DNA from 2 places in the Actinoplanes sp. SE50/110 genome. Region 2 is predicted to be linked to the other one. Evidence: riboswitches for the same ligand, from Rfam matches in the RefSeq annotation. Region 2 holds a riboswitch; the other holds the start of a gene.
The links. A riboswitch is a leader RNA that binds a small molecule or an ion and turns the genes downstream of it on or off. The one in region 2 is predicted to bind cyclic di-AMP.

Region 1 (14,982 bases), 3.7 Mb from region 2:
AGCAGTCCGAGGAACGAGCCGAGGTACGCCAGCAGCGCCGCGGCGATCGGGTTGAAGGCTCCATAGGTGAAGTGGTGAATATGTGCGGCCACGGGTCTACCTCGCGAAACATGGGCGATGGTCCGCGGGGTAGTGAGTCAGGAATCAGCAGTCGCGCATCGCACCCGCAGTGCGTCGACGCACCAAAGAGAACCGGCACCGTCTCACGTTCAGGAACGTGAGACGGTGCCGAAACGGTTACCGGGGGTCGGGGTGCGGGAGTGCCGATCAGGTGAAGATGCTGACGCCGCCGGGGCCGACCAGCAGGCCCACGATGATCAGCACAACGCCCCAGAGGATCTGCCGCCGGAACAGCGCGAGGATGCCGGCGACCACGAGGATTACGGCGAGAATCCAGAGCAGTAGGTCCATGTCGCTGCTGGTACCCGATGTCCGAAAATCAGAAACCTGGTTCTCGATCAGACGTTGACGAGTTCCTCGTTCCGGGTGTCCACGGTGTCCGTGAGCAGCTGATACACGTTGTAGGCCTGCTTGATCACCGGGTGCGCGACGTTGCGGACCGGTACTCCGCCCGGGGTCCGGCCGCGTTCCGAGCCGTGGTGCGCGTGCCCGTGCAGGGCCAGCGCGGTCGGCGCGTCGTCGATCGCCTGACCCAGCTGGTAACAGCCGAGGAACGCGTAGATCTCCAGCGGCTCGCCGGTCAGCGTCTCCGGGACCGGCGCGTAGTGGGTCATCGCCACCAGCGCGTCACACTCCACCGAGAGCAGCGCGTCGCGCAGAGCCGCGGCGTACCGCTCGGTGGTCCCGACGAAGTCCTTCATCTCGCGCTCGCCGAAGTTGCTCGCGCAGGCGCCGGCGAAGCCGCCGCCGAACCCCTTGGTCCCGGCGATCCCGAGTCGATGCCCACGGATCTCCAGTACGGTGGCGGCCCCCTCCAGCACGGTGATCCCGCTGCCGGTCAGCACCCGGGTCACCTCGTCCTGCTGGTCGCTCTGATGGTCGTGGTTGCCGAGCACCACCACGACCGGCACGGCCAGGTCACCGAACTCGGCGGCGAAGCACCGTGCCTCCTCCGGGGTTCCGTGCCGGGTCAGGTCCCCGGCGACCAGCAGCACGTCGGCCCGGCCGGGCAGCTCCTCCAGAGCCGGCCGGTACCGGCCCACCACGTCCTTGTCCACGTGGACGTCGCCCACGGCGGCGATCCGGATCATGAAATCTCCTCCACCTCGGCGGGCGCCTGGGTCCGGGTGATGCCGATGTCGCAGGCGATCTCCAGGTCGGGGTAGCGCGCGCTGATCTGCCGGCAGATCTCGTCCCGACGCTGCGCGCTCTCCACCTCGCCGCCCAGCATCAGCAGGTTCTCCCGGCGGTGCACGGTCACGCCCTGCTCGGCGATCCGGTCGTGCTCGGCCAGCAGCCGCTGGATCTCGGCCTCCAGGTCGATCTGTTTGGTCATCGTCAGTCCTCACCCTCGTCGGACTTGTTCGGCACGACGTCGAGCCGGTCCAGCAGGACGAGGAACGCCTCGGCGTACGGCGACTTCGCGGTCTCCCGGCGGACCCGGGCCCAGTCGATCTGCTCGCGCAGCGACCGGGCCAGCGGCAGCCCCTGGGCGAAATCGCAGTGGTGCTGGCTGTAACTGAGCAGCTTGTGAATCATCAGCTGGGTGGCCGAGAGCACCGGCATGTAGATCGCCTCGACCGAGATCCGCTCGGTGTCGGCGAGCGTCTCGTCGGTGACCGGAGTCTCCACCGGGCGGAAGATCAGATCCACCATCCGGCCGTCCTCGAAGACCTTGACCAGCCAGTCCTCCGGCGGCTCCAGCGTCTCGAAGCCGACCTCGGACAGCTCCTGCAGGGCCCGTTCCTTGTCCTGCTCGCGGATCAGAAAGTCCACGTCGTGATCGCTGGAATGTCCGCCGTGGGCATAGACGGCGAAACTGCCCCCCAGCGCGAAGGGGATCTCCGCGGTCTTCAGGGTCGCGGCGACACGTTTCATCGTGCCGGCCAGCCCCTCGTCGACCCGGTGCGGCATGGTGACCTCCTGTCCGTGTCCAATTCGTGACCATTACCCACGGTGGCCGCACCTTGAACCCTCGACGATCATTGTGGTCCGTTCCGCCCACCGCCGAGGGGGAACGCGCAGTGCGCGCCCCGGCTACCGTCGGTGGGCATGACAGCTCGCCCGCGCACGATCGCCCTGGTCGGCATCGACGGCTCCGGCAAGACCACCCAGGCCCGGATGCTCGCCGCCGCGATGACCCGGGCCGGGACGCCGGCCCGCTACCGGCAGAACGCCGGCGGCCGGGCCCGGCTCGGGCGGCTGGCCGTACGCCTCGGCCGGGAGGACGCGGTCGGGCTGCTCGGGCGCCGCGGCCTGCTGCTGATGGAGTCGGTGTTGCGGTGGCTCGCGATCGCCCGGACGCTGCTGCGGCGAGCGGTCCGTCGGGAGGTCACCGTGATGGACCGGTACGCGGTCTGCCAGTACGCCAGCGTGCGGGCGCACCGGGGGACGGCGGCCGCCGAGCGCCGGGCGCGGCTGGCTTACCGGGTGTTCCCGCGGCCGGACGTGACGCTGTTCCTGGCCGTGGATCCGGGCGTGGCCAGAGCGCGGATCGAGCTGCGCGGCCGGGACAGCGAGTCACTGGAATATCTGACGGCCGCGGATATGGCGTACCGCCAATTGCCGGAATTTGCCGAATTTACCGTGATTGATGCCAATGGTTCGCCCGACCAGGTCTTCGACGCCGTTCAGCGGGCGCTGGGCCGGCCGGCGGCGCCGGTTCAGCGCCCGCTCCGGGTACGGAGCCTGGTGCTGGCCGGCGCCTCCGCCGTGACCGGCGCCGCCGTGTCGGCCTGGCAGCTTGCTGAGTCTTTCCCGGCCTGATCCGGCTCGTCAGGCCTGGCCGTAGACCGGGATGCGCGCGCCGCTGGTCGGTGCGGAGGCATCCGAGGCGAGGAACAGGATGGTCGCGGCAATCGACTCCGGGTCGACCCAGCGGCTGTGGTCGGCGTCCGGCATCGCGGCCCGATTCGCCGGCGTGTCGATCACGCTGGGCAGCACCGTGTTGCTGCGCACGTTCTGCCGGCGGTACTCGACGGCGACGGTCTCGGCGAAGGCCAGCACCGCGGCCTTGGACACGACATACCCGGCCGCGCCCGCGAACGGCGCCACCGCGGCCCGCGACGAGACGCTGACCACCGCGCCACCGCCGGCCGCCACCAGGTGCGGCAGGGCGGCCGCGGTGACCAGATAGGTGGGACGCAGGTTGGCGGTGAACATCGCCTCGAACTCGTCGACCGGGGTGTCGGCGATCAGGCCGCTGCCCGCATACCCACCGACCAGATTGACCACCGCGGTCAGCGGGGCGCCCGGCTCGGCGGTGGCCGCCGCCACGGCGGCGGCCGCGCCCGCCGGGTCGGTCAGGTCGGCCGGGACGGCGACGGCACCGGCCGGCACCCGGTCGCTGGAGCCGGGCCGGGCCGGGGCCACCACGCGCCACCCGGCCGCCAGGAACGCTGCGACGGTGGCGGCGCCGAGCCCGCCGGTGCCGCCGGTCACCAGAGCAGTATTGGTCATGGGGAAGATCTTCCCGGGTGTGGTGTTGCTCACTTCACCCACCCGTCGAGGCCGCGGCTACGAATGTCACCGGTCCGGGGAGCGTCACCCGGATGGGCGAGTGATCTGCGACGCGCCGTGCCGCATCGTGACCGATGGTCCCGTTCGGCGGGTGCGGCCGGCGGGGTGCGATCTCAATTGACGGTCGCGTTTGATTCAGGCCCGTCGGCAGCCGGTCGATGCTGCACGTGAACCCCAGGGGCGGCGCACCCGTATATCAGGGTATCGAGCGCCAGGGTGACGAGCGTCGCGGCACTCAAGGTGATGCCCGTCGCTGTGGACGATGAGAGGCCGATGGTGTTATGAGGCGCGCGACGGGTAACCGTCTATCCGCAAGGCGGTCCGGTACGGGCCGCGCTCAGCTACCGCGCACTGGGCTCTCAGGTAAGACCCAGGCATTCGTGACACTTTCGATCGGCCAGGCGGAATCAGCGCAGGCAGCCATTTGTTGTGTAGATGTCAGCAACCGCAATGCACGAGCTGCGGACGTTACGGGAGAGGGCTGATGGACGCAGGTAATGCCCGTAACAGGGTTAGTGACGGCAATGAGGGGACCGTGGGCAACGTGGAGAAGAACACCGTGATGCGTACCGACCAGGTTGCCGAGGAGCGCGACCTCGTCGGAGTCTACCTGCACGAGATCTCCCGGACGCCGCTGTTGGACGCCGCGCGGGAGGTCGAGCTCTCCAAGGCGATCGAGGCGGGCCTCTACGCCGAGCACCTGCTCGAGCAGGGCGAGGAGCGCCGCGGCATCAGCCGGGAGGAGCTCGAGCGCCTCGTCACCGAGGGCAGCCGGGCGAAGGACCTGTTCATTCGCGCCAACCTGCGACTGGTCGTCTCGATCGCCCGCCGCTACGTGCGCTCGGGCATGCCGATGCTCGACCTGATCCAGGAGGGCAACACCGGTCTGGTCCGCGCGGTCGAGAAGTTCGACTACGAGCGCGGCTACAAGTTCTCCACGTACGCGACGTGGTGGGTGCGTCAGGCGATCAGCCGGGCCATCGCCCAGCAGGAGCGGACCGTCCGCCTGCCGGTGCACCTGGTCGAGGACGTCAACCGGATGCGCAACGTGACCCGCCAGCTGGTCCGTGAGCTCGGCGGCGACCCGGAGCCGGAGCAGATCGCGGCGGCTCTCGGCGTCACCGTCGAGCGGGTCAACGAGCTCACCCGCTGGGCCCAGGACACCGTGTCCCTGGACACTCCGGTCGGCGACGACGGCGACACCAACCTGGGCGACCTGGTCGCCGACAGCGACGCGCCGTCGCCCGAGGAGATCGTGCTTAGCGCCCTGGAGCGGCAGCGGATCGAGGGGCTGCTCAACCACCTGGACGACCGGTCGGCAGGCATCATGCGGGCGCGGTACGGACTGGAGGACGGTCGGGAGCACTCGCTGACCGAGGTGGCGTCGCGCTTCTCGCTCAGCCGGGAGCGGATCCGGCAGCTGGAGATCCAGGCGCTCGGCCGGCTGCGTGAGCTGGCCCGGGCCGAGGGCCTGCAGGCCGCCTGACCCTGATACGACGAGAGAAGGCCGGCACCCCGAGAGCGGGTGCCGGCCTTCTCGCTGTGCGCGGTGTTACGAGATCCGGCCGTATCCCTGTACGGGCATGATGTTGATCGTGCGGCGGGTCACGTCGGCGCCACCGTGCGGTGCGTCGATGACCATGCCGCTGCCGACGTACAGCGCGACGTGGCCACCGTCGCGATAGAACACCAGGTCACCCTGCTTGGGGACGAACCCCGCGGTGCCCGCCTTGATGTAGGTGACACCACTGGCGTATCGCTGCTCGGACGCGCTGTGTGGCAGCGAGTGCCCGGCCGCGGCCCAGGCGGCCTTGGTCAGACCCGAGCAGTCGTACGAGTTGGGACCCTCGTCCCCGAAACCGTACGGCTTGCCGATCTGCTTGTACGCGAAGGCGACCGCCACCCCGGCGTCACCGGAGCCCTTCGGGATCGGGCCGGTCCACGAGCCGGAGCTCTGCGTCGGCTTGCCGTACAGTTCCTTCTGCGTCGCGGTCAGCTTCTGCAGATCCTTGGTGTACTTGGCCTTCTGCGCGTCCAGCTCCTTGAGCTGCAGCGCCTGCTTCTGCTCGGTGGCCTTGAGCTCGGCCTGCCGAGACGTGTAGGTCCGGCTGACCTCGGTGTAGTTGTCGATCTGCGCCTGGTTGGACTTGCTGAGCTGGTCCAGGTAGCTCAGCCGCTCCAGCAGGTCATGCTGGTTGCCGCCGAGGATCAGGGTCATCGGGCCGACCCGGCCGGTCATGTACGACGACGCGGCGATCGCGTTCACCTTCGTGACGGCCTGGTTCTTCGCCGCCTCGGCCGGCTTGAGGGACGCGGTGAGCTTGGCCGCGTCGGTCTGCGTCGCCTTCAGGTCGATGCGGGTCTTGTTGTACGCCTCGGTGACGTCGTCCAGCTTGTTGGAAGCCGCCTCGATCTGCTTCTTCAGCTCGTCCTTGGACGGGGCCGCGTGCGCGGCGGTAGCGCCCGACGTGGTGATCGCCAGCGCGGTCAGCGCGACCACCAGCGCCCGGAGCCTGGTACGGGGGAGTGGCACTGGTCAGGGGGCCTTTCTTCCGCTCATGGCCGCTTACCGGGTTAGCTGACGGGTTCGGACTCGGAAGAGGCGTCCTACCGCGCGTGGCGGATTCACCCCGGAAAGATGGGTCCCCGGCTCGTGAGATTCAGCGGCGTTGGCCGGCGCCACCCGGAGGGTTTGTGGCTGCGGACCGAACCAACCGCATCAACTTATCGGCGCAGAAAACAAAATCAAGTCCTCCGCGCGTGAAATCTGCGAATAGCCGGTCTTGCGAACTTAATCCCGATAACGGGCTGTTATTCGACCCGCGCGCTGCGTTATTTGACGGCCGGTTCCCACGCTACTTCAGTCATCCAGTGCCGGGTCACCTGACGCTCCGCCCAGAACGAGAAGAACGGGATGGTGCCGGCCAGCATCACCAGGATCATCCGGCCGAAGGGCCACCGGGCCCGGCGGGACAGGTCGAAACTGAACAGCAGATAGATCATGTAGAGGAAACCGTGCAGCGGGCCGATCACCGCGACCACCGTGTCGTTGTCGCCGAAGTACTTCAGCGGCATGCCGACCAGTACGAGAACGACCAGGAACACGCCGACGATCCAGGCAATGATCCGGTAACGGGTGAGCGCGCCGCGCACGGGGGTCTCCTTCGAGCTTCTACTACTTGATGATGCGGCCGGGGTAGTCGGCCGGGCGGGCGCCGGGGTGCTCGGCGAGCCAGGTCAGATAGTCGTTGTAGGCGTCCAGCTCCGGGTCGGCCGCCACCGCCTCGGCGGGCCGGACCGCGACCCGCACCGGCCGGCCCACGGCGACCGGGGCGCCCGGAACCCGCTCCGGCTCGGCCGGCTCGGCCTCCGCCCCGGTGTCCCGCGGCTTGCGGAACAACTGGATCTCGCGGACCCAGATGAACACCACGAAACCCGCGAAGACCGGCCACTCGAACATGTAGCCCCAGCTGAGCGAGTTGCCGCCGGTGGCCCGGCTGTACTGCCACCAGCCCAGGCCGAGGCAGCCCGCGGTGAGGATCAGCGCCAGCAGGTGGCGGGCGATCCACGCCGGAGACCACAGCCCTTTCATGCCCCCGAGCCTACCGGCGGGTTTGGCGCGGACCCGCGCGGGCAAGCCACCGGTTGTCCCCGTTCGCCCGCATCGCTGGAGGTGCACCATGACGACAGCGCGACCCGAGACCGGCACCGACACCGGGATCGACCCGGCCGGACTCGCCGACGACGACCTCTTCCGGGAGTTGACCAGCCTCTACCGGACCCGGCTGCAGACCCTGCGGCACGGGCCGGACGCGGCGCTGGACAACCATTTCCGGCGCACCGCGGAGCTGGAGACCGAGTACATGGCGCGCTTCCCCGGTCGTGAGGTCGACCCGGAGCGGCTGACCCAGGCCTTCTGACCCGCTCGTGTCTCCCCCACCCCGGTTCTGGACCCGCCCGGCTTCTGACCAGCTTGAAAGGACCCCCCACGATGTCCAGCCTGCAGGCCCGGGTCGCCGAGGTGGCCCGCGCTTACGCCCCGCACGACCACCGGCCGCTGGGCGGCTACCTGGTGGCGATGGGCGCCTTCGGCACGCTCGCGGCCAGCCTCGCGGCGGCCGCCAAGCTGACCGGTAAGCCGGTGCCGGAACGCCCGGCCATGACCGACGTGGTGCTGCTCTCGATTGCCACCCACAAGATCAGCCGGCTGATCGCCAAGGACTCGGTGACCAGCCCGCTGCGGGCGCCGTTCACCCGGTACACCGAGCCCGCCGGGGCGGCCGAGCTCAACGAGGAGGTGCGCGACGAGGGCAGCCCGGTGCGGCACGGCATCGGTGAGCTGATCACCTGCCCGTTCTGCCTGGCCGCCTGGATCGCCACCGGCCTGACCGGCGGGCTGGTCCTGGCGCCCCGGCTGACCCGGCTGGTGGCCACCGCGTTCACCGCGACCGCTGTCTCGGACTTCCTGCAGATGGCCTACAGCATCGCCAAGGAGCGGGCCGAGTGATCAGATCGCCGGGGCGCTGAGTGCCTCGGCGGCCTCGTCCTGCAGGTATTCGCCCTCGGGCAGCGCGTCCACCCGGGTGAGCAGGCTCGCCGGCAGGTCCTCGGCGATCGCCCGCCGCTGCAGATCGCCGCTGCTCATCCGTTCCTCGGCGCGGTACGCGCCGTCCAGGAACGCGGCCAGGCGTAGGTTTTCCTCGGATTCGGTCACGGCGGATCGGTACCCGGCGCCGGGCCGGACAAACGTCCGCGGTGTTATTCAGGTCACAAGGGCTCCCGGAATCATGGGCGGGTGCCGAAGGTTGTGAACGGATGCCGGTGTGCCCAGTGTCCCCGGGCCTCACCCATCGCCTGCACGGAATACCGTTCGGCTGGAGCCGTGCTGAGCCACTCGCCGCGAGGCGACCTGCACACCGGCATCTAACGTCTCGCGCGTCCCCGGGGAGCCCCCCGGGGACGCGTCTTTTTCCACGTTCGGGGCCGAGTGGGTTTAAACGGGCAAGACCCCCCGATCGGGGCACCGTAACGAGCCGAACGCGGATCGACATGGCAGTATCCGTCGAGTGTCAGTACCGCAACGTCGCGTACCGGCCGCCCAGCGCGGCATCCGGAACCGCCGGCGCGCCACCCTGGGTGGCGGCACCCCGCCCGGCCAGGCCCGCAGGCTCGTCGCCGGCCGGCGGCCCCGGCACACCTCCACGGCGGCGGCCGCCGCGCCGCACCCGGTCGAGCTGGCCGGGCTGCTACACGAGGTCAGCGTCCGGCTGCTGACCGCCGACACGGTCCGCTCCGCACTCGACCGGCTGGCCGGGCTCACCGTCGCCGCACTGCCCGGTGCGGTCCGCTGCTCGGTCGCGCTGATCAGCGAGGGCGGACCGATCACCGTCGCCGCCGCCGGGTCCGCCGGCGAGACGTCCGACGCGCGGCAGTACGCCGACGGCAGCGGTCCCGGGCTGGAGGCGGCCCGCACCCGGACCCTGGTCACCAGCGAGGATCTGGGGGCCGACGACCGTTGGCCGGAGCTGTCCGGCCCGGCCCGCGCGGACGGCATCGTGGCGGTCGCGTCGGTTCCCCTCGACGTCCGCCGGCACGCGGTCGGCGCGCTCACCGTCGGGCTCGGCGCGCCCGGTCCGGTCGCGCCGGAGGTGCTGCTCACCGTGATGGCGGTGGCCGGCCAGGCCGAGGTGCTGATCGGCGAGCTGCACCGGCGGGAGGCACTGACCGAGGGCGCCGCGGTCGACCGGGCGGTCGGCGTGATCATTGCCCAGCGCGGCTGCGGCGTGCAGGAGGCGTACCGGATCCTGCACGACAGCGCGCAGCGGCTCGGCCTGGACCGGGTCACGGTCGCCGAGCGGCTGGTCGCCGCCGCTGCCCGCGACCGCGACCAGTCCTGACCCGTCACCCGTCACCCGTCCGCTGCCGCGACCGCGACCGCTACCAGTCCTGACCCGTCATCCGCCCGCCGCTGTTGCCCGCGACCGGCGCTGACCTGTCAGCCGCCCGCTGCCGCTGCCCGCGACCGCTCCTGACTTCTCGCCTCAGTCCTGCTTGGTGACGTGCTGGATGACCTCGAATTCGAGGAGGGAGGCGCCGGAGGCCACCGGCTTGGCGCGCTCGCCGGCGTGGGCAGCCTTGGCGCTGCCCTGCGACCAGTTCTGGAAGGCCTCCTCGGACTCCCACTTCGTGTAGACGAAGTACCGGTTGTCGCCGGCGACCGGGCGCAGCAGTTCGAAGGCGAGGAAGCCGGGCTCGTTCTCGACCGCCCCGTGCCGGGCGGCGAACCGCTTCTCCAGCTCGGGGCCGGCGCCCTCGGGGACCTCAATCGCGTTGATCTTCACAACAGCCATGCGGTCACGCTACCGGTGGTTCCTAAGCGTCCCCACGGCAAAACCGATTGGGGGTACGAACGGCGCGCGCCGTGCGTACCCCCGAATCGGTGACCTGTCGGGTCAGTGAGCGAAACCTTCGGTGCCGGCCTTGACCCCCGCGGTGCCCTGATCGGCGCCGGAGGCGTCGCCCTGGGCCGCCGCGTCATCGGCCCGCTGCTGCTGGGCGGAGCGCATGGCGAGCGGAATCTCCGGCAGGAAGAAGACGATCACCAGGCCGACCAGCATGATTGCGAAGGCGAGCAGATAGACCACGTGGACGCTGTCCGAGAAGCCCACCTTGAACGGGTGCGCGACCACGTCGGTCAGCTTGTTGATGAACGACGTGTCGCTCAGCCCGCCACCGCCCTGCGCCTGCTTGAGCAGCTGCTGCTGGGTCGGGTCGGCCGCGGCCTTGAGGAACTCCGGATTCTTCGCGGCGTCCGCGTACGCGTCCCTGATGTTGCCCGGGAGCACGTTGAACAGCACCGACAGGAACACCGCGGTGCCCATCGTGCCGCCCATCGAGCGGAAGAAGGTGACCGCGCCGGTGGCGACGCCGATCTCCCGCGGGGAGACCGCGTTCTGCACCGCGGTGATCATCGGCTGCATGTTGCCGCCCAGGCCGAGGCCCATCAGCACCATGATCAGCATGGTGCGCCACAGCGGCGTGTCCGCGCCGACCAGGGAGAACAGGAACAGCGCGATGACCATGAAGGTGCTGCCGAGGATCGGGAAGATCCGGTAGCGGCCGGTCCGGGCGATCAGCTGACCGGCGATGATCGAGCCGGACATGATGCCGAACACGAACGGGATCATCTGCAGGCCGGCCATGGTGGCCGAGGACCCCTTGACGATCTGCAGGTACAGCGGGACGGTCATCAGACCGCCGAACATCGCGATGCCCAGGATCGTACTGGCCCCGGTGCCGACCGCGATCGTGCGGTTGCCGAACAGTCGCAACGGCAGCAGCGCCTCGTCCTTGTAGGCCCGCTCGGCGATCACGAAGGAGATCAGGCCGACCACGCCGATCACGTAGCAGAGGATCGAGCGGCCGGAGTCCCAGCCCCAGGTGCGCCCCTGCTCGGCCACGGTCAGCAGCGGCACCAGACCGACGATCAGCGCGACCGCGCCCGGCCAGTCGATCCGGTGGTTGACCCGGGTGTGCGGCAGGTGCAGCACCTTGGCGACCACCGCCATCGCGGCGATGCCGATCGGCACGTTCAGGTAGAACACCCAGCGCCAGCCGTCCACCCAGAGCAGCTGGTCGGCGCCGGCGAAGAACCCGCCGAGGATCGGGCCGAGGACGCTCGCGGTGCCGAAGACGGCCAGGAAGAAGCCCTGGTATTTGGCGCGCTCACGGGGCGGCACGATGTCACCGATGATGGCCAGGGCCAGCGACATCAGGCCGCCGGCGCCGATGCCCTGGATCGCCCGGAAGGCGGCCAGCTCGTACATGTTCTGGGAGAGGCCGCAGAGCATCGAGCCGACGATGAAGATGCCGATGGCGAACAGGAAGAACGGCCGACGGCCGTAGATGTCGGACAACTTGCCGTACAGCGGGGTGGAGATCGTCGAGGTGATCAGGAAGGCCGTGGTGGCCCAGGCCTGCAGGTCGAAGCCGTTGAGGTCGTCGGCGATGGTCCGGGTCGCCGTGGCCATGATGGTCTGATCCAGGGCGGCGAGGAACATGCCCATCATCAGGCCGGCGAGGATCGTGAGGATCTGCCGGTGGGTGAATTCCGCGGCCGGTCTCGCGGCCGTCGGGGTGGGGTGGCTCACGCGTTCTCCCGTGGTGGTGCGCCGAGGTCGGTGCGCAGCAGCGCCTCGACGGACGTGTTGAATTCTTCGAAGAGCTGGACGAAAGTGTCGACCCGGTCGGCCGGCCAGTCGTTCAGCGCGCGTTCGAGCAGGGCGGTGCGAGCGGCGCCCAGGCGCGCACAGGCGTCCTGGCCGGTCTCGGTGACCGCCAGCCGGGAGGCCCGGCCGTCCGCCGGATCGGCCTCCCGCCGGGCCAGGCCGGCCTTGACCAGCTGGGCGACCTGACGGCTGATCGTCGACGGGTCGGCCTGTTTGAGCTCGGCCAGATCGGTGACCCGCATCGGGCCCATCGCCCGCAAGGGCAGCAGCAGCATCAACGCGGAGAACTCGGCGCCGAGATCCTCCGTTTTGAGCATGCCTCGGAAACGCTGTCCCATCCGGATGAACCGGATGATTTCGTCGGACAGTCGTGCGGTGCTCGAGATGCTCTGCTGTTCTTGCACGTGATTGCCGTCCTCATGGGCGCCGGGGACAATACGTGTAGCGTACAAGTTGTTGCGTGGATCAGGCATCCGGGTTTCGTGCGGGGTTCAGCGCATCCGCCACACCCCGGTGCGGAGTTCACCGGTCTCCTCCAGGCTCTCCGGGACCGGCACCACATAGTCGGTGACGAGCGTGAAGAGTCTCTCCGGGAAATACCCACGCCCGGGGTCCCCAACCAGCACCGTGGCGCCTTCCCGGCGGAAGGCGCGCAACTGTGCGGTGATCAGCGGGGCGACCGTCGGGCTGTAATAGACGTCACCGGCCAGCACCAGATCGGGCGAGGACACCGCGGAAGCCAGGGTGAGCGCGTTGGCCGCGGCGTTGCGGTGTGCGGCGGCGACCGCGGCGGGATCGATGTCGGAGGCGGCCACCTCGGCGGCGCCGCAGCGGGCCGCGGCGATCGCCGCCACCCCGGAGCCGGTGGCCAGATCGAGCACCCGGCGGCCGGCCGCCTCGGCGGGATGATCCAGCAGGTAGCGGGCCAGGGCCTGGCCGCCGGCCCAGACGAACGCCCAGAACGGCGGCGGGGTGTCGCTGTGGAACTCGCCGCCGGTCAGATCGAACAGGCCGAGCGGAGCGTCGACCAGGTGGAGCGAGATCTCCGGGGCGAGCGGGACCGGGAGCAGAGCGGTCGGAGCGTCGAGCACCCGGCGATTGTGCGCCCGTCCGCCGCCCGGTGCGCGGGAATTACCCGATCAGGCGGCGGTGGCGGTGAGTCGCCGCTTGGCGTCGTACTTCGCCCGCAGCTCGGCGGCCCAGGCGGCGTCCTCGTCCTCCAGCAGCGGGCGGGCGGCCACGTACGACGCGGCGGTCAGCGGGCGGGCGGCCCGCTCCGGGGTGCGGCCCTCGGCGGCGGCCAGCAGCTTCTCGAAGGTGGCGACATCGACCCGGACGCGCTCGGTGTCCAGGTGGTAGCTCCCGTGCCGGCCGACGACCACCGAGTCACGGCCGCTGGCGCCCGGCTCCAGCCGGTCCCGCAGCACGCGGAGATCCGCCTTCACCGTGGCGGGCGGTGCGCCGAGCAGGTCGGACAGCTCCACAAGGGACTGCTCGCCGTGCAGCGCCAGCAGCGCGAGCAACTGGCGCGGGCGGTCACCGCCGAAGTCGTCGCCCGCCAGGCGGATGCCCCGGGTGCGAACTTCGATGCGGCCGAAGAGCTGGATGTCGTACATGATGCAGAATCGTGGCGACCCCCGCCGCCGGTCGGCAAGCCCCAATGCGGGGGGTCGCCTCGGCCGAAAGACTGGTCATCCCGACCGCTCGGGTGGCAACCTGACGTCGCCGTGGCACAACGGCCGTCTGTTGGTAGGGCGGGCGACATGGCGGGTAGTCCTTAGACTGCGCGGGGCCCGCCGGGCCGGACCGCTGACGGAGGATGGTGCACATGGGGAACGACGAGGCGATCCGGGTGCTCGTCGTCGACGGTCACCAGACCTTTGCCGAGCTGCTCGGACACGCCCTGGCCGGGCAGCCCGACCTGCAGTGGGTGGGGCACGCGCGGACCGGCCAGGAGGCGTTGCACCTCGCGTCCGAGCTGTCACCCGACGTCATCCTGCTCGACCCGGAACTGTCCGATGCGGACGGCATCGCCATCGCGCAGCTGATCCGGGTCCGCCAACCCGACGTGCGTGTGGTGATCCTCACGGCCCGTGAGGACCAGGGGCTGATCAGCCGGGCCACCACCTTCGGCGCGGCCGGCTACATCTCCAAGAACGGCGCGCTCGCCGAGGTGCTCAACGCGCTGCGGACCGCGCACGGCGGCGGGATGACCGTCTCCACCGACATCATGGCCCGGCTGCTGCGCAGCACCCCGCCGGTGTCGGTGACCCGCGAGGGCGGGCTGACCGCGCGTGAGGACGAGGTGCTGCAGCTGATGGCCACCGGGCTCGACGCCCGGGCGGTGGCCCGGCGGCTCGGCATCAGCGTGCACACCTGCCGCGGCTACCAGAAGTCGGTGCTGGCCAAGCTCGGCGCGCACTCCCAGCTGGAAGCGGTGGCGATCGCCACCCGGCGCGGTCTCGTCCGTCCGGACCATCGGTGAAATAACCGAACGGGCTCATCCGCGGACGCCTGCTTTCCGTATTCCTTTGCGGGCGCCGAGTGACGGCGCCCACGGGCGTCGCGGTAACGGCGCCGCAGGGGAAAGGACAGCGGCCGTGGACCGTACCGCCAGCGACGGGTCAACACCCGAGTCGTCGCCGTCAGCAGGGGAGTTGCCGCGGCGGCGGTCCAAGGACCCGGATCGGCTCTATCGGCGGGGGGCGGCGCCCTCCCCGTTCGAGACGTTCCCGGGCTTCGCGACCTCGTCCTCGGCCACGCCCGGCACCTCGGCGGCCGACGACGCGGCGTCGCCTTCGGAGCCGTCGCTGCCGCCCTCCTTCTCCAGCTCGGCGCCGTCGTCCGGCCGGTCATCGGCGGGAACCGGGTCCTCGTTGGACTTGGGGCCGTCGCCGGCGTGGGTCGACCCGTCGTCCTCGTCCGGTTTCGCCGACCCGTCCGGGTCCGGCTCGCCGTTCTCCACGGACTCGTCCGCTTCGTCTGCCCCGGTTCCGCCGTCGTCCTCGTCGGCGGCGCCTTCGTCCTCGGTGGCGGCTTCTTCTTCTTCTTCCTCGTCGGTGGCGCCTTCGTCCTCGGTGGCGGCTTCTTCCTCGTCGGCGGCGGCTTCGTCCTC
Region 2 (14,982 bases):
AGGAGTTGGTAGAGGCCGTAATCGAAGGAGAACGGGAGGCGGCACAGGACGACATCGTCTGTCTGGTAGCCCAGCTCCGCTGCGATGGCATGTGCGGCGAAGGCGACCTGCGCGTGCGGGCACACCACTGCCTTCGGCAACGCGGTGCTACCGGACGTGTAGATGAGCAGCGCAAGGTCATTCGGTGCGGGTGTCGGTACCGCGGGCGCCGTCATCGGGAGCTTCCGCATCTGCTCGACGACCGCGCTGAGCGCGTGAACCGGTCGCTCGGTGACCTGGCTCATCAGCGGCACATCGGAATCCGTGGTGACCACGAGTCGCGGGTCCGCGTCCCCGATCACCGCGCGCAGATGGAACTGTCTCATTTCTGTGCTGATCGGCACCATGACAGCCCCGATGCGGGAGCAACCAAAAAGGATCGCCGCGAACTCGCGCGTATTTGTCAACCGTACCAATACGCGGTCGCCGCGCTGCACGCCGAGCTGGATCAGCCAGTTCGCGAAGCGAAAGCTCTGCCGCTGCAGCTCCGAGTAGCTCCAGCGCTCCGTGCCGTTGTTGATGGCGGAAGCTTCAGCGTTATTGGCGACCGCCGCATCGAGAGCGCTGTGCAATAAGGCGTCCTCGCCATTGTCCCCGCTGCGGCCCGGCGGGCAGCCGAGGTCAGCGTGTTCATCGATCTGTATGTTCCCCACAACCGTCCTGACTATCGGATATGCGTACCGGTGACCCCGTCACCGGAATCGTCGGTCGACCCGCCGGTCCGTGGGGACGGGCCGTCATCGCGATGATGAATGTGGGGCCGGACGAATGGCGCAGCGAGCTCGCACCGATATAGATCATATCAACCACGGGCCAGCCGGTGCCGCCCGCCCGACACAAAAGACTCAGCGGCGCATCGACCACGCTCCAATCCCGACGGATCGATTCCCGAGCGCCGGTGTCGAGCGGCCCGGGCGCGGGAGGTCCGTTCGCCGAGGTCCCAGCGGGCTTGATGGCCTTCGTCGCGACATGCGGTCAACGCGGCCGGCTGAAGTTCACCACCGCGGCGCGGCCGACACAGGCGCATCTCTCCGCGGAAGCCGGCAGATCCCGGCGAAACGTCGCTTGAATCGGCGCCGGGCCCGTCGGCGTTGAGCTCGGTCGCCTCGCGACCGCGACCCCTCTGGGCGCCGTCACTCGCGCCGGGATGCTTGAATGGCACCCGTTCCGGTGACCTACGACGACAGTCGTGTGTCGACCCGCCGGCCGCATCGCCGGCCGCCGTCCACTGAAGAGCACGCTCGCCGTGCCGGCCGGACGCCTCGAAGCCCATGCTCCCAGCCATCGACACCAAGGAGACGATGCGACGTTGTCCGGAAGCGAGCCTCACCACGACGGCAGCACGCGTGAGTTGCGCGACCTTATGCGCCAGGTGGCATTTTCTGTGAGCGTAGTCACTGTTGCCGGGCACTCACCGCGTGCCTTCACCGCAACGTCGTTCACTTCTGTGGAGATCGATCCACCGCTGATTTCCGTGTGTGTGAGTCAAGATGGATCAGCATGGCCGACCTTACGGGACGCCTCGCACATCGCCGTCAATGTTCTCTCTGAAGATCAGGAGGATGTGGCTCGACTCTTCGCCACACCCGGCATCGACAGGCTTGCCATCCATGGCGACTGGCGACCGGGTGAACAGGGATGCCCGTTGCTGGGGTCAGTCCTGGCGCACCTGGAGTGCAAGGTCGCCCATTATGTGGAGGCCGGCCGACACGCGATCGTGCTGGCCACGCCCACCAGTCTCGCCTGGCGGGAGGGGCGCCCGCTGATGCGGCACGGCGGCACCTACACGGCACTTGCCTACTAGTGCCTTGTCACGGTCTTCGACGGCGTCTGCATTTCGGTTGCGTGCGGTGGGCTTGGCAGGTCGGGCAGGTGCCGAGCAGGTGCGGCAGGCATCGGCGTACACCGTAGAGGGTCATTGCGGCGCAACGGTTCTTGTGTCCAGTCCCTGCAGGATGCAGGAGGCTCGGGCGGCCGAGACCGATCCAGGTCCGGCCTCCACAGTGGTCCAGGCCGAGGCGCACCTATCGCCCTTTGGCCCCACCGGGTGGAGGATGGTTGATCTCTGCTGTAGGTTGCTCCGAGCGCCTGGATCAGTCGGGCGTGGATTCGGTATTCCGTAACGGGGGGCTCTTGCTTGTGTGCGTCACCACGGGGCTATCATTCGGTGGACGTGAATGTCGCCGTCGTCAGGAACAGAGTCACGTCGCGAGCCCAGGGCGTCGTCGCGTGCTTCCCCGCACGGCCGGAGAATGCGGTCGGGGATCCCGAACATAAACTCATCGCAACGGTACAGGCCGTCTCTGGCCTCCCCCATGTCCGCCGAGCGAGCCAAAGCAGTGCAGCGTGTCACCGTCCGTGTACGGCCATGGCGAGCATTCTCTTTCGGGCCAAGCGCAGGGCGACGCTCTCGCTCTGTCGAGATTGCGTTAGAACCTTGGCGGTATGCCCAAGGGGCGACGCGCCGGGGGTTTTGCAGCGCCAGTCGCCTGTCTGACTGAGCGCTAACGCAGCGCGAATCGCGTGTCCTTCGGCATGCAATTCGCCGGCGTGCGGCCGATGCGTCGGACTCCGCTGCCGGATTGCGAAATTCTGCCGATCTACGAATCGTGCGATCAGGTGCTAATGCACCTTCATGTCTTGACGGCGCGGCATTTCTGTACCGCGCGTGCGTTGGTGAGGAGAGGTAATGATGAACAGGCTCGCCATCAGGGGCGGAGAGGCCGTCCGAACTGCGCCCTGGCCGGTGTGGCCACGTCCCGCAGAAGGCGCGAGTCAGGCGCTGGAAACCGTGCTCCACTCCGGCCGATGGGCCATCAGCGGCCCGTACCGTGGCACGGAGTCGTTTGAGCGGCAGTTCGCTCGCGCGTTTGCGGCCTATAACGACTCAGCGCACTGCATTCCAACAGCCAGCGGCACGGCGAGCCTGATGATCGCGCTGGAGGCCTGCGGTGTCGGCGCCGGCGATGAGGTCATTACGCCAGGCATCTCGTGGGTGGCGTCGCTGTCCACCATCACGGCGGTCAACGCGATCCCGGTCATCGTCGACGTGAACCCTGACACGCTGTGTATCGACCCGGACGCGGTCGAGGCCGCGATAACACCCCGGACGAAGGCGATTATCGCCGTACATCTATATAGCGCGGTTGCCGACCTGGACCGCTTGAGCGCGATCGCGGACAAGTACGACATCACCCTGATCGAGGATGCGGCGCAGGCTCACGGCGCTGCCCATCGCGACCGCAAGGTCGGCACGATCGGTGCCGTCGGGGCGTTCAGCATGCAGCACAGCAAGGTCCTGACCAGCGGCGAAGGCGGAGCGACGATTACCTCCGACGGAGGACTCGCCCGGCGGATGGAGCAACTGCGTGCCGACGGTCGGTGCTTGGCAAAAGTCCCTCCGAGGCCGGGATGGATGGAGCTGGAGCAGGTCGGCGAGCAGATGGGCAGCAATCGTTGCCTTTCGGAATTTCAGGCTGCCGTTCTGGTCGCACAGCTCACTGCGCTGGATGCACAGAACGCGACTCGAGCACGCAACGCGATGCTGCTCGACAAGCTTCTCGCCGACGACGGTTGCCGCCCTCAGCAGACTTCTTCAGGTACGACGGCGCGTACCTATTACGCGTACGCTGTTTCGCTTCCGGAGGGTGCGCTGCCGGGCGTGCCGCGTGAGCTGGTAGGCGAGGCGATCAGTGCTGAGCTGGGTTTCCCGGTGAAGCCGCCTTACCTGACGCTGTCGCGAAGCAAGCTCTACCGTCCAGAGACGAGGCGTCGTTTCGCACTAGGCGCAGACCACCTCCGCAGGTTGGACACATCCCGGTTCGAGCTGCCCGAATGTGACGCGGCGAACGGCCGTGTGCTTACCTTCCACCACGCCGCATTGCTCGGCGACGAGGCGGATATGCACGACATTGCCGCGGCGTTCGCCAAGGTCCTTCGCAACGGCGCCGTGCTCTCTTCGGTGGCGACGGGGTCCTGAGGTCGTGCTACTCGATGCCACGGTGCGTCCGGCCGGCGGCGCCGCGCCGTTGTGGACGCCGGACAGGCTCTGGTCCCAAGGCCCCAGTGTCTTTCTTCATGACCAGGCTACGGACGGCGTCCACGAGGCACACCTCGCGCACGGCGACGAGCCTGTGCTCCGGTTCGGTCACTGGCACTCGCAGGAAGCTTGGTGGGCGCTGCAGCTGGGACGGACGCGCGCCGCGCACCTTCAACGTCACCTGGCCGGCCTGCCGAACGGGGCTCGGACGCGGGTGAGTGCGGTCGCCGCGTGGACGGAGAACCTCAGCCTTGTCGCGCTGAACGACTATGACGAGGTCGACCCACCGAGCCTGGTCCTTTTCATCGGCGACCGGATCAGCCACGTGGTGACCCTCGACCGAGAGTACGCGGCACACGTGGGCGACGCCTGTTTCGCCTCACCAGAGCGCATAGTCGTCACCGACGACTATCTTCATCTGGTTCAGTGTCTCGACCTCTCCGGCAGGATCCTCTGGCGCCGAGGCGAACGCGGCAAGCCGGGTGCCGACATAGCAGCGCTGTTCACGCCGATCGCCTGCTGTGCTCTCGACGGCACGATCGTGATCGCCAATCGGCGGTCCTCAGACCTGATCACGCTCGATCTCGATGGAAACGTCATTCAGGCGAGCATTCCCGGCGCGCACGTGCGTTCGGCGAGTGCGATGACAGCCTTGGATGACAAACATGCCCTGATCTCCGATGCGTATGCGGGCAGCCTCCACCTGCTGACCGCGAACAGGGACAGGTGGACGCTCGAGAACGTCGCCCACCCGGAGCCGACGCCTGCCACCGGCGAATTCTCGTTCCCTCGTGCAATCCTGTCCGTCGACGAGCGGCTGCTGATCGCGGACACGAACAACAGCCGCCTTCTGTGCTTTCCCGGTGATCCGCCGCTGGCGCTGCCCGTGCCCGGCTGGCCCCGTTCCGCCATCGTGGTGGACGACGCCGTGCTGGTTGCCGACGGCCTCGGCAGCGTCCTTCGTAAACATCCGCGACACCTGTCAGCGGACACGCCGGGGATCCCTCTGGAGGTGCGCGATCGGCAGGGTCGTCCCGTCGCTCTGGCTGATCCACACCATCTTGCTCACCACGACGCGAACAGCTTCTGGTTGACGGACAGCTCCCTCAATGACGTGTTGTTGATCACGCTTGACGGCACCGTGTCATGGCGCTGGACCGAAAGCCCGTTGGCAGACCTGGCGCCACTGTCCGACCCGCACCAGACCCTCCCGCTGACGGGAACGGACGAAATACTCGTCGTCGACTCGCTGAACCATCGGGTGCTCCAGGCTGCACCGAGCACGGGGGCGTTCCGGGCAGTGCTCGGAGACGACGCAGAAGAGGCGATCGAATACCCTCGTTTCCTGCTCCCCATCCCCGATGGCTGGCTTCTTTCCTCAGAAAGTCCGGGTTGCCTTTCGACCTTTGACTCGAAATGGCGGCACCGTGCCCAGCTCGCGGTCCACCCCGCGGACTCGCCCCGGCCGGTCCACATGGCAGAACCGCCACGGGCGCTGTTCGCCACGGCGGACTTCCTGTATGTCCCGGACTTCATGAGAGGAGTGGTGTATGTCGCCCGGCAGACTGGACAGCCGTAGGTTCTTTGATGCGGCCTATACACGCCGGTTCCTTCGTGAAGAGCTGACCACCGTTGATGGTAAGGCTGACGCTTATGCCGTAGAGGCTCGCTTCCGTCAGACGCTTTACGCCTGCGCCCAAGCCACCCATGCCGACGACAGCGGGCTGGGTATGCAGATCCGTCAAGTCGGCCTCGGCATGTTCCGGCCAGACGCGATCGCCGCCGGGAAGGCCGTACCCACTCTCGAGTATCTGCGTCGGTTCGACTGCCACCCGTACGCATACTTCCCGGTTCAGATCACCGCGAAGGAGTACGAGGAGATCTGGAGATACCAGCTCAACGTGGCATCCGGTGAGCGACTGGCGCTACTCGATCTGATGTTCTCGTGGTCGCAGTCCATCCTGGTCCAGTTCCGCCGCACCGCGGCGGTGATAGACGTACCGGTCACCGTGCTGATGGCAGACGTCAAGGGGCCTGCGGATCCGGTGAACCGCGAAGGCTGGGAACTCCGCGCACACCTTGCCAGCCCCAGTCGGGTGGAGACCTACTTCCACACCGCCGACGAACCGGCGGACGTGGTGCGCGACGGCGGACTTCTCCTCGGCGCGCGAAGGTTCGCAGAAATGCTGGCCGAACCCTGCGATGAAGCGCGCGACGTCGCAGGCGCCATCGCCCGCCTCGCCTCGACGATCGCCACCGATGCTCGTGCGGCGGAGGCCACATCCGACGCGACCGTCTCGCCCGGCATCGTAGATCCAGATCCCCTCGTGGAGATCGACCTTGCCAAAAGCCGGCGAGTCGACACCTGGCAGATCATCAGGCATTTCGGCGCCGCGTGCGAGATGTACAGCGGACCAGGTCGGCCCACCATCTGGCAGGCAGGCTCTGACGGATGGTGGAACCGTGTCGGGCTGCTCGCAGATCGGGACAAGTGGCTGACAGCAACTGCCCTGGGGGATGGGACGGATCAGCGTTGACAACACCGGTGCTTGTCTTCGATCTAGGCGGAACGTGGTTTCGAGTCGGCCTTTCGCACATCGACGGAAGCGTCACTCTGCTGGGCAGGTATCCTGCCATCAGTCGTGCGACACATCCGGAACTGCCGGTGGCCGAACTGCAGCAACGAATGGTCTCGTTCATCGTCGACGAATGTGTCCGACATGCGTCGACTGACGTGGGAATCTCCATCGGCGCCGCAGTCAACGGTCACACCGGCCTGGTCCTGAGCAGCGCGCCCCTGTGGGGGCCCGGTACCTGGGAGCTGCCGCTGACGCAGAAGCTGTGTGAAGCGCTTCCCGCGGTTCGGTACTCGGTGGTCAACGACGTTTCGGCACAGGCACTGTCGCTGCTGGACGAAACGGCCTCAAGTGACTCCATGGCGGCAGCGCTCACCGTCAGCTCCGGCATCGCATACCGCACGATAGATCTCGCCTCCGGCCATATCCCTCTCGATCCCGACCACGGGGTTCAAGGCGAGATCGGGCACCTGCCGAGCGCTTTCCCTTGGCGTGGGACCTATCTCAGCGCCGTGTGCGAATGCGGCGTTCAGGACCATGTGAGCGCGTTTTCCTCCGGCCGGGCGATCGAGCAGTTGTTGCCTCGACTGGCTGGACCCGACTGGAACATCGCCGCCTTCGGGGAAGCGTGTCGAAGCGGTGACGCACTGGCCCTGGAGCTGCTTGACGCCTTCACTCTCCCGCTCAGCACGGTCCTGCTGTATCAGGCCACGCTGAATCCACAGGTTCGGCACACGGTACTGCTCGGCGGCGTAGTCGACGAACTCGGCGAAATCTACCGGGACAGCGTTCTGAAGAACCTTGCACGGCTGGGGTTGTACGAGGTCACGTCCCGTGACTCTGGATATTTTGATCGACGTATCAAAATCGGAAATGGCGACGGACTCGAGGCATTGAAAGGGGCGGGGTTATACGCCCGAAGGAACGGGAGGGCGATTCAATGAAAACCTGGGACGTCAAGTACACCCATGAGGTGAGCTATCGGGTGGCCGTCACGAGCGACGTGTTCTCGCCGCGCAACGAGGCCTTGGCGGACGCCGCCGGCCTCCGCGGCGACGCGCGCCGACTCGTTGTGGTTGACGCGAATGTGCAAGACCTTTGGGGAGAGCAGATCCGGGCATATTTCTCCGCGCGAGGAGTTGCTGCCACGGTCTTCCGCATGCAGGCGGGAGAGGATGCGAAGACCAGCGCGACGGCACTTGCCGTCGCAGCGGCCGCGGACGAGGTCGGCATCAGGCGTCGGGATCCCATCATCGCGGTCGGTGGGGGGGGTCGTGACCGACACCGTGGGTCTGGCGGCGAGCCTCTACCGCCGAGGAACCCCATATGTCCGGATTCCGACCACGCTGGTCGGGATGATCGACGCTGCCATCGGAGCGAAGACCGGCATCAACGTGGGTGAGCACAAGAATCGCCTCGGAACGTACTACCCGGCTACGAACACGTTGGTAGACCCCCAGTTCCTCCGAACGTTGCCGGCTCGGCATGTGCGCAATGGCATGGCCGAGATCATCAAGATGGCGATCGTGAAGGAGCCCGTCCTGTTCAAGCTTCTCGAAAGCGATCCAGAGGGTTTGATCGCCGCGCAGTTGGTCAGCGATGACGGCCAAGAGATCATGAACCGAGCCATCACCAGTATGCTGGAGGAGCTCGAGCCGAATCTCTGGGAGAACGAGCTGCGACGACTCGTCGATTTCGGTCATACCTTCAGCCCGCGGCTGGAGATGTGCGCCAAACCTCCACTGCTGCACGGCGAAGCTGTTGCCATCGACATGGCACTTTGCTGCGCACTGGCATACGGACGCGGTCTGATCTCGGCCACCGACGTGAAGCGCATACTGAACCTGCTGCACCGGTACTCCCTTCCGATCACGCACCCGACATGCGATGTCGACCTACTTCAGGAAGGTCTTGAAGAGTCGACCCGGCACCGAAACGGTAATCAGTACTGCCCGCTTCCCGTCGGCATCGGCGCCGCCGAATTCGTTGAGGGTGTGACCAATGCCGAGCTCGCGCGCGCGGGCGAGTTGCTCGCCATGTTCGCCCAGGCGGAAGAGGCCCAGGTATGACCGGCGACGGACGGCATGAGAACGCAGCGCTTGTCCGCGAAAACGGAGGCTTAACCCTGCGATTCGCTGGCTCGTGCAATCCTGAAGCGATTCAGATCCTCCGAGCCGGCGTATGCGGAACAGACCTGCAGATACTACGGAATGCGCGGCCCGACGCTGCCCGGATCCTTGGTCATGAAGGGCTCGGAATACTCCCGGACGAGCGACGCTACGTCTTGTTCAATCCGGTTGACCCCGATGACCAGGATCGCATCCTCGGGCACAGCTACGATGGTATCCACCAGCGTTATCTCGATGCCCCGGGGAGGCCGCCTCTGGTGTCGGCTGCGCCGAACCTGCCTGCCGATCTAGCCGTCCTCGTGGAACCGCTGGCGGCAGTGCTTTATGGGTGGGAACTCGCGGCACCCCGCTCCTCGGTAGGGATCTGGGGCGCTGGCACGACCGGAGTGCTTGTCGCCCTGGTCGCAGAGATTCGTGGCGTCCGTGCTCACCTAATTCATCGCCGTACCGACCGGCTGGCCTTTCTGCGCTCCACTGTGCAGCTGCTGTCCACACAGACGTCGACGAAGTTGGATCAACGTCGTGCGGCCCGCCTTGACGGTGCGTTCATCTGCCTACCGAGAGAAGGTGCTCACGGCGCGCTGGCCGACGCATTGGACGCTGTCGGGGACAACGCCACGATTGACCTACTGGGCGGGTTCGGCACCAACGACCGGCACCCCGACCTGCCCGGTGTGGATCTGGGTCAGATCCGCCGATCCAACGTGTGTGGCTCGCCGGTACTCGGCGCTGTGACCCCTGCACGGACTCGTGGTGGTAAGCAGGTGTCGCTTACCGGCCATCGAGGAACGTCAGCGGCACACATGGCTGAGGCTCAGGACCTGCTCATCGAACACGCCGAACGGTTCGGCGCATTGATTACACACGTGCTCGCACTGGACGTCGCAGGCCTCGAAGTCGAGCGCATGGCTCGTGGCGGGACGCGCCCAAGCGGCCGCGCCGAGTACATCAAGGTGGCAATTGATCCGACGATGCCCGACGGCTCTCGTCGGAGGCCAGACTGGACAACGACCATCGAGGATTTGAAGTAGGTGGCATGACGACACCTGCCAGTAAGCCGAGCGAACGGCTCTGCTGCACCGATAGGTGACATCTGAGTACAGCGCGTTCGGCCTGAGCGCCGGGTTGCTCACCGTGGACATGTTCGGTGTCGCTGCTGTGCTTGCAATCGCCGCGGGCCTATGTGTCTTCCGGCGGGCGGTCGTCAGGTCGCCACCCGGGCGGCCCCGGTTAGGGCGACGGCGACCGGCCGATCGGCCGAAATCGCCGGACCGGCGGTTGGCCTGTCGTAGCGGACCGGAGGATCGCTACGAGGTGACGCAGACCAGCGGCTCAAATTTCCTCGTGTTCCCTTTCACAGATCAATATCAGCTTTCCGTTACTGTATGTACACAGCGGGCGTTGGATATTCCGGCACCGGCCTTCTAAAAGCACCTAACACGATCTGTTGAATCGATGTTCATCAGCGTTGCGGAGTGAGGATCAGTCTCGTTCCGGTCTTCGTGAGCAAGGCCTGGGTCGTCGATGACGAGTTGTGGAAGCTGATCGAGCCGGTGCTGCCTGCTTGGCCAGCGAGGGCGCCGGGACCGCGGCCGGTGCCGGACCGGCTGTGCTTGCAGGGCATCCTGTTCGTCCTGCACACCGGGATCGGCTGGGAGGACCTGCCGCAGGAGCTCGGGTTCGGCTCGGGGATGACCTGCTGGCGCAGGCTGCAGCGGTGGACCGAGGCAGGCGTGTTCGACCAGGTCCACCAGATACTGCTGGACAAGCTGAACGCGGCGAACCGGATCGACTGGTCGAGAGCGGCGATTGACGCCAGTCACATCGACGCTAAAAAGGGGGTGCCGGGACAGGCCCGTCGCCGGTCAACCGGGGCAAGCCCGGCTCCAAGCACCACCTGATCTGCGACGGCAACGGCACCCCGATCTACGTGCTGACCAGCGGCGCGAACGTACCTGACATCAAACGTGCCCTGGATCTGCTCGACTGCTACCCGCCGATCGCCGGCAGGCTGGGCCGGCCTCGGCGCCGGTTCGCGGCGCTGCTGGCTGACAAGGCCTACAGCAGTGCGGCGTTCCGCCAGGCCTGCCGTGAACGTGGCACCGAACCCCTCATCCCCAAACCGAAGGCCACCGGGATCAAGGGCCTCGGCAAGCTCCGGTACGTCGTCGAGCAGACCTTCGCTCTGCTGCATCAGTTCCGCCGATTGGCTGTTCGCTGGGAGCGCCGCCTCGACATCCACGACGGCTTCGTCAGCCTTGCCTGCGTCCTGATCTGCTGGCGCAGATTGATCAATTGGACCGATCAGAGATCGTGTTAGGAGTTTTAAATCAGGCAGCCATGACCGCAACATTCACTCAACGTGACCGACCGGATTCCGGAACAACCCGGTGGGCTGGGCTATTAAGGAAGAGCGGCGGGCACGTGCTCGCCGGTCGTGTCGATCGGACCACGCCGAGCCCTGCCCCGGTCCGGCCGCACGAACCCGCATGACGAGTCATGAGGCAATCGGGGGCAGGGACGGGGGAACCATCATCGGTCCTCGACCGGCACGCCGTACTGCGGCGCCCGGGACGTGAGGACCTTGGGGTGAAGCCGCCAGTGTGCGGCCGGGCAACCTTCGCGCCCGAATCCGACAGCTAACCTCGCAGGCGTGCCGGAGGGATTCCTTCACCGTGCGCGTAAGCACTTCGAGCCGACCCGCCCGTACCCTGGGAGCCGGCACTATCGCCCTGTCCGTGGGTCTCGGTCTTCTCACCGGTCTCCTCGACACACCGCAGTCGGCCTCCGCCGCGACCAGGTCGCCGGCCGTCACCACCACGCAGGTGTTCTCACAGACAAGCGTGCCATTCAGCCAGAGCGGCCTCACCCTCAAGGCGGTGGCGTCCCAGTCCAAGGCGGCAGTGTCCCGGGCGGCCGCGAACCGGATCATGATCGAAGCGGCCAAGCACAAGGGCAAGCTGTACAAGTTCGGCGCCGCCGGGCCCAAGCGGTTCGACTGCTCGGGCTACACCATGTACGTCTACAAGAAGGCGGCGGGCAAGAAGCTGCCGCACAAGGCGAACCTGCAGCAGCGGTACGGCAAGGCCATCGCCAAGTCCCGGGCCCGCCCCGGTGACCTGATCATCATCCGTGACGGCTCGTACGGCACGCACGCCGGCATCTACGCCGGTGGCGGCATGATGTGGGCCGCCCCGCGGGCCGGCAAGACGGTCACCAAGCAGAAGATCTGGAGTAGGAACTACGTGGTCCGGCGCCTGGTCTGAGTCGGTCCACCCGGCTGCCTGCGCTTCGCGTCCGGGCATCACACAGCGCCGCCTGCACCCGTCTCGGTCGGGCGCAGGCGGCGCTGTCGTACGACCTGATTCGTGATGCTGGTGAGTCCGCGCTCAGCGCAAGGGGATGTCGGTGGTGTCGTGGGCCGGCCTGGGGCCGTGGATGCGTCGCTGGTCGGGGTTGATCGCCACGTCGTTGATGCTGGCTTCGCGACGACTCATGTATCCATGCTCGTCGAATTCCCACTGTTCGTTGCCGTAGCTGCGCCACCATTGGCCGCTGGGGTCGTGCCATTCGTACTGGAACCGCACGGCGATGCGGTTGTCGTGGAAGGCCCAAAGTTGCTTGCGCAGGGCGTAGTCCAGTTCGCGTCTCCACTTATGGGTCAGGAACGCTTCAATCTCGGCGCGGCCGGTCAGAAAGGTGTCGCGGTTGCGCCACATGCTGTCGGGGGTGTACGCGGCGGCGACGCGTCGGGGGTCACGGGTGTTCCAGGCGTCCTCGGCGGCCTGGACTTTGGCGCGGGCGGTGTCGACAGTGAAGGGTGGCAGCGGATGCCGTGGGGGTTGCGGCGTGCTGGATGGGTCTCTGGTCATGAGGTCTCCTGGGACGGGTGCTGCTGGAAGCGGTTTCGGCGAACCATGTCGCGCAGGGCGTCATTCTCCGCCTGGAGCTGGGTGAGCTGGTCACGGATCGGCGCGAGAGCGTCGTGCAGTTCGGCTTCGTTCCAGCGTGGCGTGATGTGTTGCGGGCAGTTCCAGTCGTAGCTGTGGACCTCGACGGTGATGAGCCGTTCCACCACGCCGGGCGTGCGGAGGGTGCCGAACCTGCCGGCGAGGTGGGCCGGCATGCCGTCGCGGATGTCGTGGACGGTTGCCGTTCCCAGGATCTTGAGTCGTCGACGGTGGGCGTAGTCCATCAGGAACAGGGACACCCGCGGTGAGCAGCCCAGGTTGCCGACGGACAGGTACTGCCGGTTACCGCGAACGTCGGCCCAGGCCAGGACGCTGTGCCCGGCGACCGGGTCAAGCGGGTGCAGGAAGCCCGGTGGGCCGCCGCGGTACTGCAGGTAGGGCCAGCCGTCGGTGTTGACGGTGGCGAGGTAGAAGCCGTCGCGGGCGGTGATGAACGTGATCTCGTCGGCGCCGAGCAGGGCGTCGGTGTCCCAGCCGGCGATCATGCGCTCGATGGCGGCACGGCTGCCGTAGCGCTGTTGGGCGGCGGCAACCGGCGCGGTCGTCAGGTGCTGAAGGTAGTGGTGCGGCATCGTCGGCGTCCCCTCGGGCCGTTCAGATACGCGGCGCCCGGCAGCCGCGGAGCGGGTCGTGCCGGCGCGGCGCGTCCGGTCAGATCAGGGTGCGGGTGAGGAGGAGGCACCGACACGGTCACCATCCGCGGTCCGGCCAGCTGTCCGGCATCCTCCACCCCTAACCACTGAAATAGGTTTTAGTGGTTAGAAGCTAGATCGCTTTCGTCTTACCTGTCAACTGCACTACGCCGGTAAGATGGATGAGTGACGGCACGACCATTGACCGGCGAACCGCTGGCCCTGGACCTGGTGAACACTGAGTGGGTCGACCATGGCCGCACGGTGGACCTCTTCGACGAGCCCGGCGGACTGCTGGCATGGCTCCACGAGCAGCACCTGACCGGCAACCACACCACCGTCGCGGCACCCCTGCGACAGGCCCGATCGGCGCTGCGGCAAGCTCTTGAACAACCCGACGAGCACGCCGAACAGCAGCTCAACGCGATCCTGGCGCGCGGCGTCGTGCGGTACACGCTGCACCAGGGCGCCGTGCGTGAGGGCTCGGACGTCGACGCCGACTGGTCTGCCGCCTGGCACGCCGTCCGTAATTACCTAGACCTGATACGCCAGGATCCCACCCGGATCCGGCGCTGCGCCCACCCCGCCTGTGTCCTCTACTTCTTTGACATCTCCCGCAACGGCACCCGCCGCTGGTGCTCCATGGACGGCTGCGGCAGCCGCGCCAAAGCCGCCCGTCACTACCAACGCCACCGGACAACACCCGGCTGACCCCTCGGCCACGCCCTCCGGATAACGCCATGCCACGTCTTGGACAAGACCTCAACCTGCCCCCCGACGGATACGCGACCGGGTCCAAGATTCACCGCCTGGAGTACCCGCGCAAGGCCGCATGACGAGGAAGCTAGCTTTCAGCGCCCCAGACCTGCAGGCTGCCGCCAGTGTCCAGGCCGCTGCGAGTGAGAACGCTGCCGTTGGTGGCCTGATAGGTGGTGAGGGTTCCGGTCTGCGGGTTGGTGATCAGAAGCCGGGATCCGGACCACACGGCCGGCATGTCGTCCTGAGTGTCTTGCCGGTGGACAGGTCGTGGCGTTCCAGCCGGTAGCGGGTTGTGCCTGCGGCGGTGCCGTCGATCGCGGGACACGGCGGCTGGTTCAGCGATTCGGTGACGGCCCAGCCGCCGGTCAGCGCAGTGTCGGGGAACCAATCGCTGGCCGGCGCGACGGTCCGCGGTCGGTCGGCATGCGCGGGGTCCAAGGCAACCAACCGTCCTGCGCGCAGACCGGCGATGGTGTGTGCGGCGAGCTGCCGCACCTTGGTCATGGCGAGCGGGTCCGCGCTGGTACCGCCCGTGTCTTGCTCGGTGACCTGTCGGACGGTGCCGGTGGTGGTGTCATCGAGCACCTCGACGACACCACCACGGTTCACCACGATGCCGTGAGGTGCGCCGGCCAAGGTTGCTACCGGGCCACCGGCCTGCCCGCAGGCGGCGGACAACGCGGCCGCAGAGCCAACCGTGAGCATGGTCCGGACGTAAGACTTAGGGCGACGTCTCATCGGCATGAAGGCCTTCCCTTACGACTTGGAGGCACGAACATTTGTGGTGGGTCCCGGCCGGCCTCGACCCGGATCCGCGGGCGTCGCCAGTGCACGTAG

Region 1: another riboswitch for cyclic di-AMP. It lies ahead of ACSP50_RS05870 (NlpC/P60 family protein); the one in region 2 lies ahead of ACSP50_RS44330 (C40 family peptidase).

Annotation. Positions count from the first base shown of each region.
Region 1 is NZ_LT827010.1:1,315,676-1,330,657, forward strand. Features, by position in the region: gene ACSP50_RS05835 (MHYT domain-containing protein) at 1-92, opposite strand, end outside; gene ACSP50_RS42915 (GPGG-motif small membrane protein) at 268-411, opposite strand; gene ACSP50_RS05840 (metallophosphoesterase) at 459-1,211, opposite strand; gene ACSP50_RS05845 (hypothetical protein) at 1,208-1,456, opposite strand; gene ACSP50_RS05850 (nucleotidyltransferase) at 1,459-2,034, opposite strand; gene ACSP50_RS05855 (dTMP kinase) at 2,173-2,886, shown strand; gene ACSP50_RS05860 (SDR family NAD(P)-dependent oxidoreductase) at 2,896-3,579, opposite strand; gene ACSP50_RS05865 (RNA polymerase sigma factor RpoD/SigA) at 4,124-5,125, shown strand; gene ACSP50_RS05870 (NlpC/P60 family protein) at 5,192-6,172, opposite strand; cyclic di-AMP (ydaO/yuaA leader) riboswitch at 6,188-6,315, opposite strand; gene ACSP50_RS05875 (DUF3817 domain-containing protein) at 6,472-6,792, opposite strand; gene ACSP50_RS05880 (hypothetical protein) at 6,815-7,231, opposite strand; gene ACSP50_RS05885 (DUF6158 family protein) at 7,320-7,559, shown strand; gene ACSP50_RS05890 (DUF1360 domain-containing protein) at 7,631-8,146, shown strand; gene ACSP50_RS05895 (hypothetical protein) at 8,147-8,353, opposite strand; gene ACSP50_RS05900 (GAF and ANTAR domain-containing protein) at 8,706-9,536, shown strand; gene ACSP50_RS05905 (antibiotic biosynthesis monooxygenase) at 9,681-9,989, opposite strand; gene ACSP50_RS05910 (MDR family MFS transporter) at 10,092-11,789, opposite strand; gene ACSP50_RS05915 (MarR family winged helix-turn-helix transcriptional regulator) at 11,786-12,184, opposite strand; gene ACSP50_RS05920 (methyltransferase) at 12,359-12,958, opposite strand; gene ACSP50_RS05925 (hypothetical protein) at 13,007-13,483, opposite strand; gene ACSP50_RS05930 (response regulator transcription factor) at 13,696-14,352, shown strand; gene ACSP50_RS05935 (hypothetical protein) at 14,560-14,982, opposite strand, start outside.
Region 2 is NZ_LT827010.1:6,880,269-6,895,250, forward strand. Features, by position in the region: gene ACSP50_RS30705 (class I adenylate-forming enzyme family protein) at 1-692, opposite strand, end outside; gene ACSP50_RS30710 (flavin reductase family protein) at 1,349-1,843, shown strand; gene ACSP50_RS30715 (DegT/DnrJ/EryC1/StrS aminotransferase family protein) at 2,729-4,018, shown strand; gene ACSP50_RS30720 (hypothetical protein) at 4,023-5,657, shown strand; gene ACSP50_RS42620 (hypothetical protein) at 5,629-6,615, shown strand; gene ACSP50_RS30725 (ROK family protein) at 6,612-7,598, shown strand; gene ACSP50_RS30730 (sedoheptulose 7-phosphate cyclase) at 7,929-8,723, shown strand; gene ACSP50_RS30735 (zinc-binding dehydrogenase) at 8,720-9,814, shown strand; one part of gene ACSP50_RS30740 (IS5 family transposase) at 10,286-10,616, shown strand; one part of gene ACSP50_RS30740 (IS5 family transposase) at 10,616-11,103, shown strand; cyclic di-AMP (ydaO/yuaA leader) riboswitch at 11,276-11,452, shown strand; gene ACSP50_RS44330 (C40 family peptidase) at 11,522-12,049, shown strand; gene ACSP50_RS30750 (nuclear transport factor 2 family protein) at 12,173-12,655, opposite strand; gene ACSP50_RS30755 (pyridoxamine 5'-phosphate oxidase family protein) at 12,652-13,326, opposite strand; gene ACSP50_RS30760 (CGNR zinc finger domain-containing protein) at 13,573-14,097, shown strand; gene ACSP50_RS30765 (hypothetical protein) at 14,347-14,850, opposite strand; gene ACSP50_RS42630 (hypothetical protein) at 14,880-14,982, opposite strand, start outside.